Regions from separate parts of the Salinibacterium sp. NG22 genome, predicted to be linked through region 2. Evidence: riboswitches for the same ligand, from Rfam matches in the RefSeq annotation. Region 2 holds a riboswitch; the other holds the start of a gene.
The links. Region 2 has a riboswitch for glycine ahead of I6E81_RS14105 (L-serine ammonia-lyase). Riboswitches for the same ligand answer to the same signal wherever they lie in the genome.

Region 1 (5,784 bases), on a different contig from region 2:
CGGTGCGACTCAGCCGCATACGCCACCCGGTTGGTGTGGTCGATGACCATCGCGCCGGTGCCCTCGAGGTAGATGCCGTCGTGTTCCAGGCCGGAATAGTCGACAACATCCTGCACCCGAAAGTCGTGCTTCAACATCTCGATGACATCGGTGCGTCGTTCCGTGCGGCGGTTCGGCGCATACATCGGGTACACGGCAACGCGGCCACCACTGTGTGTCGAGAACCAGTTGTTCGGGAACACACTGTCGGGGCGCGTGCTCTCCTCATCCTCGAACACGTGGATGTTCACGCCCGCGTCACGCAACGTCTCGGCCACCTGGGTGGATTCGTCGTACGCGGCGCGAGCGATCTCATCCGGGGTTCGGCTGGGATCCGTTGACTGGAAGGCATTGTCGCCCGCAGTTTGACTATTCGGTGTGAACCGGTGAGGGCGGATGAGAACAGCGGCCGTCGGGGCTTGAACGCTCACCGGTGGTTTATGCGGTCAGCGCAGGAACGCGCGATACGAGCGAGAACAGGTCCTTGGGGTCTGCCGGGTCGGCAATGAGGTCAAGGTCGGTGGCGTAGTCGGTGTCGCGCACGGCATCGAAGACATAGCGCAGGGCCGAGAAGTCTTCGATTGCGAAGCCAACGGAGTCGAAGAGGGTTACCTCTTCGGCAGACGTGCGGCCAGTTGCGGTCCCAGCGAGCACTTCCCACAGCTCGGTGATGGGGGAGTCAGCTTCAAGCTGCTGGATCTCACCCTCGATGCGGGTCTGCTCCGGGAACTCGACAAACACGGTCGAGTTGCGCACGATGGCCTCTTCGAGCTCTGTCTTGCCCGGGCAGTCTCCGCCAATGGCGTTGAGGTGCATTCCGGGTTCGATCATGTCGGCGGTGAGAATCGTCGCGTTCTTCTTGTCTGCGGTGCAGGTCGTGACGATGTCGGCGCCCGCAACAGCGTCTGCTGCTGAGGTTGCGCGCACGATGTCGAAACCGAGTGGCTCAACGTTGCGAATGAACTTGTCCATCGCAGCGGGGTCGGTGTCCCAGACGCGCAGGCTCGTGATGCCGAGGCCGGCGCGGAAGCCGAGTGCCTGGAACTCCGACTGAGTGCCGGTGCCGATGAGGGCGAGAACGCTCGAGTCGGGGCGAGCCAAGGCGCGCGCCGCCATGACGGAGGTCGCAGAGGTGCGCAATGCCGTGAGCAGGGTCATCTCCGAGAAGAACGTGGGGTAGCCGTTGTCGACGCGAGCGAGCATGCCGAGCGCGGTGACGGTCTGGAAGCCCAGTGCAGGGTTGGAAGGGTGGCCGTTGACGTACTTAAAGCCGTACGTTTCGCCATCGCTCGTCGGCATCAATTCGATGACGCCTTCGGGGGAGTGGGCGGCAACGCGAGGTGACTTGTCGAACTGGGGCCACTTGGCATAATCCTGTTCGAGGTAACCCACGATGCCCATAATGATCGGCTCGATGCCGGTGTCGGCAATCCAGCGGCGCATGTTGTTGACGTCTACGTAGTGAACCATGGTCACTCCTTTCGTTGCGGTATTAGAGCTTCCTACGTTACGAATATGCACTATGTACCTACAACTCCCAGTCAACCCTATTTCCGGCCAATAACTATGCATAATGGGAGGCAGAATTGTACAATTTGTTCATGTCTGACTTAGATGACCTTGATCGCCGCCTGTTAGCCGCCCTTCGAGCTGATGCGCGCGAGTCAGTGGCGAGCCTCTCGCGTCGACTTAACGTCACGCGCGCGACCGTCACAAGCCGTATCGATCGCCTCGTGAGCAACGGCACCGTTCTCGGGTTCTCGATCCGCATTAGAGAAGACCGCGACCCTTCTTTCATCCGGGCGATTGCCTTTGTCGAGGTAGAAGGGCGATCGACGGATTCCGTGATCAGCCAGCTGCGCGGTCTGCCCGAGATCCATGAACTCCACACCACCAATGGCGCGTGGGATCTGGTCGCCGACATCCGCACCGACAGCCTGAGCAACTTTGACCGTGTCTTGGCCCGCATGCGCAATGTGGAGGGTGTCGTGAACAGTGAAACCAGTTTGTTGCTCAGCTCAGCACTCCTCTAGCCCGACCGCCGATGCCCATCCGCGTCGCTGCTGTAGACCACCCGAGCACCAGTCGGCCGAAAGGGCACGAATTGCTCGCTCTCGGCGTGCTCATCGGCGCGAGCATCCGCCCCGCATTGCTATGCTGAACTCACAACTGAACATCGGGCCGCAACACGATGCGGGAGAGCCGGGCATCTAGCGCTAGTCAACAGAAATTGGCAGGCGCCAGGCCGGCACCGAAGGAGCAAGCCTCCCCGCCAATCTCTCAGGTTCATGTACCGCATCGCACTTGGCCACTCTGGAAAGAGAACCTCGCATCACCCTGAGGTTCCGCCGACGGTGAAAGCTCGCTAGCGTTTAGCGTGTGAAGCTCTCAGGCTCATCACAGAGGGGGAGTTCTATTCACTAGCCCATGCGCCAGGAGAACTCCGTGACCGATGTATCAAGTTCTGAAGCTTCATCCGCTGAATCTTCGCCCACCGCGGTGAGGTATTCACCGCTGCACAGCATCCATGAGCAACTCGGTGCTGCGTTCACCGATTTCGCTGGCTGGATGATGCCGGTGCGGTACAGCTCCGACCTCGCCGAGCACCATGCCGTGCGCACCGCTGCCGGCATTTTCGACATCTCGCACATGGCCGAGATTCACGTGCGCGGCGCTGACGCTGGCGCGTACCTCGACTATGCGCTCGCGGGCAAGCTCTCGGGTATTGCCTTGGCTCAAGCCAAGTACAGCCTGTTGCTCAATGAGGCGGGTGGCATCATCGATGACCTCGTCACCTACCGCCTCGCTGATGACCACTTCTTGGTTGTCGCCAATGCCGGAAACCGCTTTGCCGCAGCAACAGCGCTCACTGAACGGGCCGTCGGCTTTGAGGTCGCGGTCACCGATGAGAGCGACGACTACGCGCTCATCGCCGTTCAAGGTCCGGTGTCGCGTGCCATCCTCGAGGCGACCGCGGGGCTCACCGGCTTTGCGACACCGCTCGACGAACTCAAGTACTACCGCGAAACCGCGGCCACCTTCAACGGCACCGACCTCATTATCGGCCGCACCGGCTACACGGGCGAAGACGGCTTCGAGCTATACATTCATGTGGATGCCGCGGCCGACCTCTGGGCTGCACTCACGGTTGCCGGCGAACCTCTCGGTCTCGTGCCCGCCGGTCTCGCGTGCCGAGACACTCTCCGCCTCGAAGCGGGCATGCCGCTGTATGGACACGAACTCAACCTTGGCACCTTCCCCGTGCAAGCTGGCCTCGGCCGCGTTGTTGCACTCAGCAAAGAAGGTGACTTCGTCGGTCGCAGCGCGATCGAAGCGGGCCCGGATGTCGGTGCTCGCGTTCTCGTCGGTCTCGCCGCCGAGGGCCGTCGCGCCGGTCGCGCTGACTACCTTCTTTTTCACGGTGACACCGAGGTGGGAGTCATCACCTCCGGCGCGCTGTCGCCAACGCTGGGGCACCCGATCGCTATGGCTTACGTCGACTCCGACGTGAGTGAGGTCGGCACCGAGCTTCACATTGATGTGCGGGGCAGTCGCATTGCTGCATCCGTTGTTTCCCTACCCTTCTACAAAAGAGAGGCCTGATCATGGCTGAGAAGAGCGAATTGCAGTACACCGCCGAGCACGAATGGGTGCTGGTCGACGGCAACATCGCGACGGTCGGAATCACCGACTTCGCGGCAGGCAAACTGGGCGACATCGTCTTCGTTGACCTGCCCAAGGTCGGAGCCACCGTCGCTGAGGGCAAGATCGTCGGCGAGATCGAGTCGACCAAGTCGGTGGGTGAACTCTTTGCTCCCGTTGCGGGAACCGTTGTCGAATCCAACGATGCTGTCGCCGACAGCCCAGAGCTCGTCAACAGCGACCCCTTCGGTGAAGGCTGGCTCGTGAAGATCGAATTTACTGAACTCCCGTCGATGCTCAGCCTCGACGAATACACCGCATTGACAGGCGAATAATGCCCAACCCTTTCATCAGCGGCACGTTTGCTGACCGCCACATCGGCACGGATGACGCAGCCCAGGCCAGCATGTTGGCCGCTGTCGGCTACGACAGCCTCGAATCGCTCGTGGATGCCGCGGTTCCGCCCGCCATTCACCAGACTCCGGTCGTGAATTCCACGATCCCGGCTCCTGCCTCTGAGCGTGAGGCGCTCGCCGAACTGCGCGCCCTCGCTGGCGCGAACAAGGTTCGTCGCAGCATGATCGGTCTCGGGTATTACGACACCATTACGCCCGCTGTGATCAAGCGAAACGTGCTCGAGAACCCGAGCTGGTACACGGCGTACACGCCGTACCAGCCGGAAATTTCGCAGGGTCGCCTTGAGGCGCTCCTCAACTTCCAGACGATGGTTGCAGACCTTGCAGGCATGACCACGACAAACGCGTCGATGCTCGATGAGGGCACCGCCGCTGTGGAGGGAATGCTTCTTGCGCGCCGTGCGGCTCGCGTGGAGTCGCCCGTGTTCATCGTGGATGCCGACACTTTTCCGCAGACCAAGGCTCTGCTGGCGAACCGCGCGGAGGCTCTCGGAATTGAGCTTGTAGAGCTCGACCTGGCCACGCTCGGTGCGAACCCAGAGCTGCCGGAATGCTTTGGTGCGCTCATCCAGTACCCGGGTGCAACCGGTCGCGTGTGGGATTCCAGCGAGGTTATCGCTGCGGTCAAGGCTCACGGCGGACTCGCTGTTGTTGCTGCCGACCTGCTCGCCCTCACGATGCTGAAGTCGCCAGGAGAACTCGGCGCAGATGTTGCTGTCGGCACCACGCAACGCTTTGGCGTTCCGATGGGCTTCGGCGGACCGCACGCCGGCTACATGTCCGTGCGCAAGGGCCTCGAACGTCAGTTGCCCGGCCGCCTCGTCGGCGTATCTCAGGATGCCGCCGGCGACCCCGCCTATCGTCTGTCGTTGCAGGCGCGTGAGCAGCACATCCGCCGCGAGAAGGCGACCTCCAACATCTGTACTGCACAGGTTTTGTTGGCTGTCATGGCATCCATGTATGCCGTCTATCACGGTCCCCAAGGTCTCAAGCGAATCGCTCAGCGCATTCACCACGACACTGCCAAGTTCGCGGCACGCCTGACCGCCGCGGGCTACACGGTCGAGAACAGCACCTTCTTTGACACCCTCTCGGTGACGAAAAAGGGCCAGGCTCAGGCGATCGCCGCCAAGGCACTCGAGAGTGACATCCTGATTTATGTCGTGGATGCTGACACTGTGCGTGTGAGCTTCGACGAAGTATCGACGCAGCCCTATGGCGGAATGCTCGCCGCACAAGAGAATGATCTCGCCGACGCCTTCGGGCTGGAGAGCGGCTACACGACGCCGCTTGACGACTCCAGCATTCCCGAGGCTCTCAACCGCACGAGCGAGTACCTCACGCACCCGGTCTTCAATACGCACCGCTCGGAGACGAGCATGATGCGCTACCTCAAGTACCTCGCCGACAAGGACTACGCGCTCGACCGCGGCATGATCCCGCTGGGCTCGTGCACGATGAAGCTGAACGCTGCAAGCGAGATGGAAGCGGTGAGCTGGCCGGAATTTGCGGGCATCCACCCCTTCGCTCCTGCCGAAGATGTCTCCGGCTACCTCGTCATGATTTCGCACCTCGAGTCGTGGCTCACCGAGGTCACCGGGTATGACACCGCGTCGTTGCAGCCGAACGCGGGCAGCCAGGGCGAACTCGCGGGGCTCCTCGCGATTCGTGGCTACCACCGCGCGAA
Region 2 (5,784 bases):
CGACTTGAAGCCGTATGACATGGCCGCGTTGATCCCCATTGTGTTGGAGGCGGGTGGTCGTTTCACTTCTGTTGAAGGCGTTCCGGGACCGTGGGAAGGTAACGCTCTGGCAACAAATGGCGTACTTCATGACGAAGTTCTGGGGTTTTTGGGCTCTCACTAAGGTTTCGCCCGCTTCTGTTAGCTGTGAATACGCTGAGTTTCACTAAGCTTGACCAGAACGAAGCGTGACTACCTCAGACGAAAGAGACCCACTTCCATGACGACAGAGAACATCTGGCGCCGGACGCTCGCCATCGCCACCATTGCTGTTGCAGCAGTGGCGCTCAGTGGCTGCAGCATCCTCGATCAAGTTACCAACCAAATTTCGGATGCCGTCGACCCCGGAGCCGGCACCACGCAAGACATCTTCAGCCTCGTTATTGGCGACTGTGAAGTCGGCAACCAAGACGGTGGCGAAGTTTCCAGCACCAAAACCGTCGACTGCGCGGAGCCGCACGATGCTGAGGTCTACGCTGCGTCCTACATGGCCGAGGGCGACTTCCCCGGTGACTCCGCAATCGAAGATCAGGCGACGGCTGACTGCTACGCAGAGTTCGGAACCTTTATTGGCGCGGACTACGAAGACTCGGTCTACGACTTCTCCTGGTACTACCCCACTGAGGGCAGCTGGTCAGAGGGCGACCGCGAAATCTTGTGCCTCGTCTATGACCCCTCAGGCAACCAGATCAGTGGTTCGCTCGCAGGTGCAGCAGAGTAATTTTCTTACCCGTTCGGCCGACCAAGACACCGTCTTTGTCGGCCGTTCTGGCGTTAACGGGAAGAACTGAGAGCATGGGGACGTTGCATCCGGTATCCGGATAAGAAACGCTGGAGCACGTCGATACGAAAGTGGTAACGGATAATGAAGATCGAATTCCCCGGCTCCAACGGTTCCATGCTGGCGGCGCGTCTCGACCTCCCCGATGGCGCTCCTTCTGCTTTCGCCCTTTTCGCGCACTGCTTCACGTGCTCGAAAGACTCATTCGCTGCCTCACGCATTTCGAAAGCACTTGTTGACTACGGCATCGCCGTATTGCGTTTTGACTTCACGGGCTTGGGCGGCTCCGACGGTGATTTCTCGAATACCAACTTCAGCTCGAACATCGACGACGTCGTCGCCGCCACCGAATACCTCGGCACCAACTACCGTGCGCCTACGATTCTTATCGGGCACTCACTCGGTGGAGCCGCCGTGCTCGCTGCCGCGCACCGCATGCCGTCGACTCGTGCTGTCGTCACACTCGGCAGCCCAAGCGATCCGGCGCACATCACGAATCTCTTCGCCCACGCCAGCGCCGAGATTGCGGCTGCGGGAGAAGCAATGGTTCAGCTGGGCGGTCGCGAGTTCCGCATCCGCAAGCAACTCCTCGACGACATCGCCGCCCAACCGCAGTCCGCTCGATTGCGCGATCTTGATGCCGCCCTGTTGGTTATGCACTCCCCCATCGACCAGACGGTGGGGGTCGACAACGCGCGAGAGATTTTCGAAACAGCGAAGCACCCCAAGTCTTTTGTGGCGCTCGATGGCGCGGATCATCTCCTGAGCAATCGGGACGATGCTGCTTTCGCGGCGAGCATGATCGCGGCGTGGTCAGCTCGCTACGCTTTCGACGGCGCGGCGGCTCCTCAGCCGACAAAGAGCGACACTGGCACAAAAACCGCTGCGGTTGTCAACCCGAGCGCGGTTGTTACTGCCGACGGCAGCTCGGTGATCGTCACCGAGAGCGGTCCGGCGCGCTACGAACAGCGAGTATTCGCGTCGGGGCACGAACTGATCTCTGATGAGCCTGCACCGCTGAGCGAGAATCATGGCGCTGCACCGTATGACTTCGTCTTGGCTGGTCTCGGAAGCTGCACCTCCATCACGATCAGGATGTACGCCGACCGCAAGAAGATGCCGCTGAAGTCGGTAAGCGTGCGCCTCACTCGCGAGCGGATCGATGCGGCCACGTGCGAGCACTGCACCTCAACCGAGGGCATGGTCGAGCATTTCACTCGTGAGCTCACCTTCGAGGGTGAACTCACCGATGAGCAACGAGCTTCTCTGCTCGTCATTGCCGACAAGTGCCCTGTACACCGCTCTCTCGAGGGCGAGATCTCGATCACGACTACAGAACGCTCCTCGGTTCACTAGCCCTCTCGGCATCCGAGGGTTACAGTAGTTAGGTAAGCCTAACTTTTAGTGAAATGAGCCGGCGCCCGCGCCCATCGCCTATGACAATTGAACGTGACTCCGTCAAGCATCCCCTCGTTATCCGCCACCTGACGGTCAGCGCCGTCAGCCACCCGGCGCCGTCGATTGCGCGCATCACCCTCAGCGGTGATGAACTCGCCGGATTTGTCAGCAGCGGCCCCACCGACCACGTCAAGGTATTCTTTCCCGATCCCGCAACCGGCGTGCTCACTGCACCCACGATGACCGCCGATGGAATCAAGAAGCCCAAGGGCGAGGGCAAGGTTATTTCGCGTGACTACACCCCGCTCGGCTTCCGCAGCGATGCTGGTCGTCACGAGCTCGATATCGACTTCGTCGTCCACGGTGATGAGGGGCCTGCCTCCGCCTGGGCCGGCTCAGCCGCCGCTGGCGACAGCCTCGTGATCGCGGGCCCGCGCGGATCACGACTGCTGCCTGTTGGCGCAACCCACGTCATCCTGATCGCGGACGAGACTGCGTTTCCTGCAGCCTCGCGCTGGATCGACATGCTCCCCACCTCGGTAAACATCACCGCCCTGTTCGATGTCGCCGACGACAGCCTTGAGAGCTACTTCAGTGACGAGCAGAAGGCTCGAATGGATGCCGAGTGGTACTACCGTCGCGACGGCCTCGGCCAGCTGGAGGCTGCCCTCCGAGCGCTCGGCGAAATTGGTGAGTCGACCTTCGTGTTCCTCGCCGGCGAAGCAACCACACTTGTGCCGCTCCGCCGCTACTTGCGTCGCGAGTTGGGATTGCCCAAACAGCAGGTGACGGCCGACGGTTACTGGCGTCGTGGCGTGACGAACGCTGACCACCACGAGCCGATCGACCCCTCAGACCCCGAGGACTAAACGGTCTTTGCGAGCGTGCGTTTCTCGCTGAGAGGCCCGGCACGCATGCTCGCCTGAGCACAACCCCGGCGCGAGATTGACGGGTCTGCGAGGCAGGCTCAAGTGTATGCTGATGGCACAAGTGAACAGCCGTCATTCCGCTGCGGGAGAGTCCTTCCGATCGATGGTTGGCGCCGTAGGAGCAAACCCTCTCCGGGAATCTCTCAGGCCCCAGTACCGCAGTGGATAGGCAACTCTGAAAAGTAGTCGGCCCTGCCCGACTCGCCGACGGGGCAACGCAACGCCACAAGCGTGCGGAAACTCTCAGGCCCAATACAGAGCGGAGAGGACTCAACGACGCCCGCACGACGCAGTGTGGTGAAGAAACGGAGTCACCGTGGCCATTCGCAATCTGACCCCCCGAACTGAAGTACCGACGCCCTCGCTCGAAGAAGTGCCCCTGAGCAGCTTCGATCTGTTCACTGTCGGCATCGGCCCTTCCAGCTCGCACACCGTCGGCCCCATGCGCGCGGCTGCGTCCTTCGCCGCTGATCTTTCCGAACACGGGATGCTCGACGCTGTCGCCACTCTCAGCGTTCGCCTCTACGGCTCTCTCGCCGCAACCGGTGCTGGCCACGGCACGATGAGCGCGGTGCTCATTGGCTTGGAGGGAAAGCTCCCCGACCAGGTTCTCCCCGCCGAGATGGACCAGATTCTGGCCCGCATCGAAGAATCCGGGCTGCTGCACGTGAGCGCGAGCCGCGACGTGCCATTCCGCGAATCCGATATTGCCCTGCACCCGCTTACCGTGCTTGACGGGCACCCCAATGGCATGCGTTTTGCAGCATACGATGCGGATGGCGCCGCAATTCTGGAGGCAACGTACTTCTCGATCGGTGGCGGTTTCATCTATCGTGAGGGCGACAACCGTGATGGCAGCTCCTCTAGCGGCCCAGCCGCCGTCGCGGATCCGCTGCCGTTCCGCACTGCAGCGCAATTGCTCGCGCACTGCCGCACCGAGGGGCTCAGCTTCAGCGGTGTGATGTTGCGCAACGAGTTGGCCCGCCGCCCCGAGTCTGAGGTGGTTGCTGGCCTCCTGCACATCCGCGATGTCATGGATGAGTGCAAGAACAATAGCCTTGAACGCACCGGCAACCTCCCCGGCAATTTGAAGGTGCGTCGCCGGGCTCCCGAGTGGCACCGACGCTTGCGCGAAGAAGACCCCAACCGCGATCCGAACTTCTGGCAGGAATGGGTCAACCTCGTTGCCCTTGCCGTCAACGAAGAAAATGCCTCGGGTGGCCGGGTCGTCACTGCCCCCACTAACGGTGCTGCCGGCATCATCCCGGCTGTGCTGTTTTATGCGACCCACTATGCGCCTGGCATGAAAGATGCCGACCAAGCGACGAAGGATGACGCTACCGTTCGCTTCTTGCTGGCCAGCGCGGCCGTGGGCGTGCTCTACAAGCGCATGGCTTCGATCTCGGGCGCCGAGGTCGGATGTCAGGGCGAGGTTGGCTCGGCCTCCTCTATGGCGGCTGCGGGGCTCGCAGAAATTCTCGGTGGAACTCCCGCACAGGTCGAGAACGCGGCCGAGATCGCGATGGAACACAACCTCGGCCTCACGTGCGATCCCATTGGCGGTCTCGTACAGATCCCGTGCATTGAACGCAATGCGATTGCTGCCTCGAAGGCGATCAACGCTGCAAAGATGGCGTTGTGGGGCGATGGCGAGCACCGTGTCTCGCTCGATGAGGTCATTATCACCATGGCCGAGACCGGCAAGGATATGAGTTCGCGCTACAAGGAAACGTCGATGGGTGGCCTCGCCGTCAACGTCGTCGAGTGCTAGCGCGCACGAAAATACCGCAACGACAGCGCGCTAGCGAGCGGCGCGGAGGTAGCGCAGCAGCAGTGTTCCGTCGGGCGCGGACAGTGCGTGCGCGAGCGACATATTCTGCGGTGTCGCATCCGCCGCATCCACAATTCGCCGAGCAGACCCGCCTTCGAGCCGCGGGCTCACGGTGAGACAGAGTTCGTCAACAACGCCCTGAGCGATCATGGTCGCGAAGAGTGTCGGACCGCCTTCGCTGTGCTGCTGCACAAGTCCGCGTTCCGCGAGAAGGTGTTTCATCTCGACGGTATCTACGGCAGCGTCTCCCGCAATGATCACGTCAGCAACCTCTTCGATTCGTTTGCGGCTCTCCGCGGGTGCGCTCTCGGTGGTCACCACGAGGGGGCGCGTCGCATAGCTGCCCAGGTCTCCCGGCTCCAGCCGCAGTGATGCCGTCACAATGGCAAACGGTGGCTGAGCGGCGAGTCCTTGCGAAGTCCGCCAGCCGGCAGATTCCTCGTCGAGAGCGAGGTTGCGGTAACCCTCCTGGCGCACTGTCCCTGCGCCAACGACGATGACATCCGCAAGCCGTCGAAGCAGCCCGAAGACACGACCGTCTGAGTCCGTGCCAAGCCCACCAGACACTCCCTCGTGGGTGGCAGCGCCATCAATGCTCGACACGAAGTTCGCGCGCAACCACGGCACTGATCGATCAGCCACCGCGTAGCTCGCGAGAAGTTGCTCGTCGGTGAGCGGCGCCCCAGCGCTGAGGGAGTGAATTTCGGATGCGTCGGCCACAGTGCCTACCTTTCGTTGATGTCGGACATGTTGTGCTTCAGCAGCGCGGGTTCGCGGAGCCCCAGAATGGCTTCGGTCATGCGCAC

Region 1: another riboswitch for glycine. It lies ahead of gcvT (glycine cleavage system aminomethyltransferase GcvT); the one in region 2 lies ahead of I6E81_RS14105 (L-serine ammonia-lyase).

Annotation. Positions count from the first base shown of each region.
Region 1 covers NZ_JADYWG010000002.1:190,900-196,683, reverse strand. Annotated here, with positions in the region: gene ctlX (citrulline utilization hydrolase CtlX) at 1-470, opposite strand, end outside; gene I6E81_RS10515 (ornithine cyclodeaminase) at 478-1,509, opposite strand; gene I6E81_RS10510 (Lrp/AsnC family transcriptional regulator) at 1,641-2,072, shown strand; glycine riboswitch at 2,224-2,345, shown strand; gene gcvT (glycine cleavage system aminomethyltransferase GcvT) at 2,485-3,642, shown strand; gene gcvH (glycine cleavage system protein GcvH) at 3,645-4,016, shown strand; gene gcvP (aminomethyl-transferring glycine dehydrogenase) at 4,016-5,784, shown strand, end outside.
Region 2 covers NZ_JADYWG010000004.1:101,511-107,294, forward strand. Annotated here, with positions in the region: gene I6E81_RS14085 (inositol monophosphatase family protein) at 1-163, shown strand, start outside; gene I6E81_RS14090 (septum formation family protein) at 260-760, shown strand; gene I6E81_RS14095 (alpha/beta fold hydrolase) at 905-2,176, shown strand; gene I6E81_RS14100 (siderophore-interacting protein) at 2,257-3,087, shown strand; glycine riboswitch at 3,221-3,316, shown strand; gene I6E81_RS14105 (L-serine ammonia-lyase) at 3,521-4,918, shown strand; gene I6E81_RS14110 (pyrimidine reductase family protein) at 4,949-5,698, opposite strand; gene folP (dihydropteroate synthase) at 5,704-5,784, opposite strand, start outside.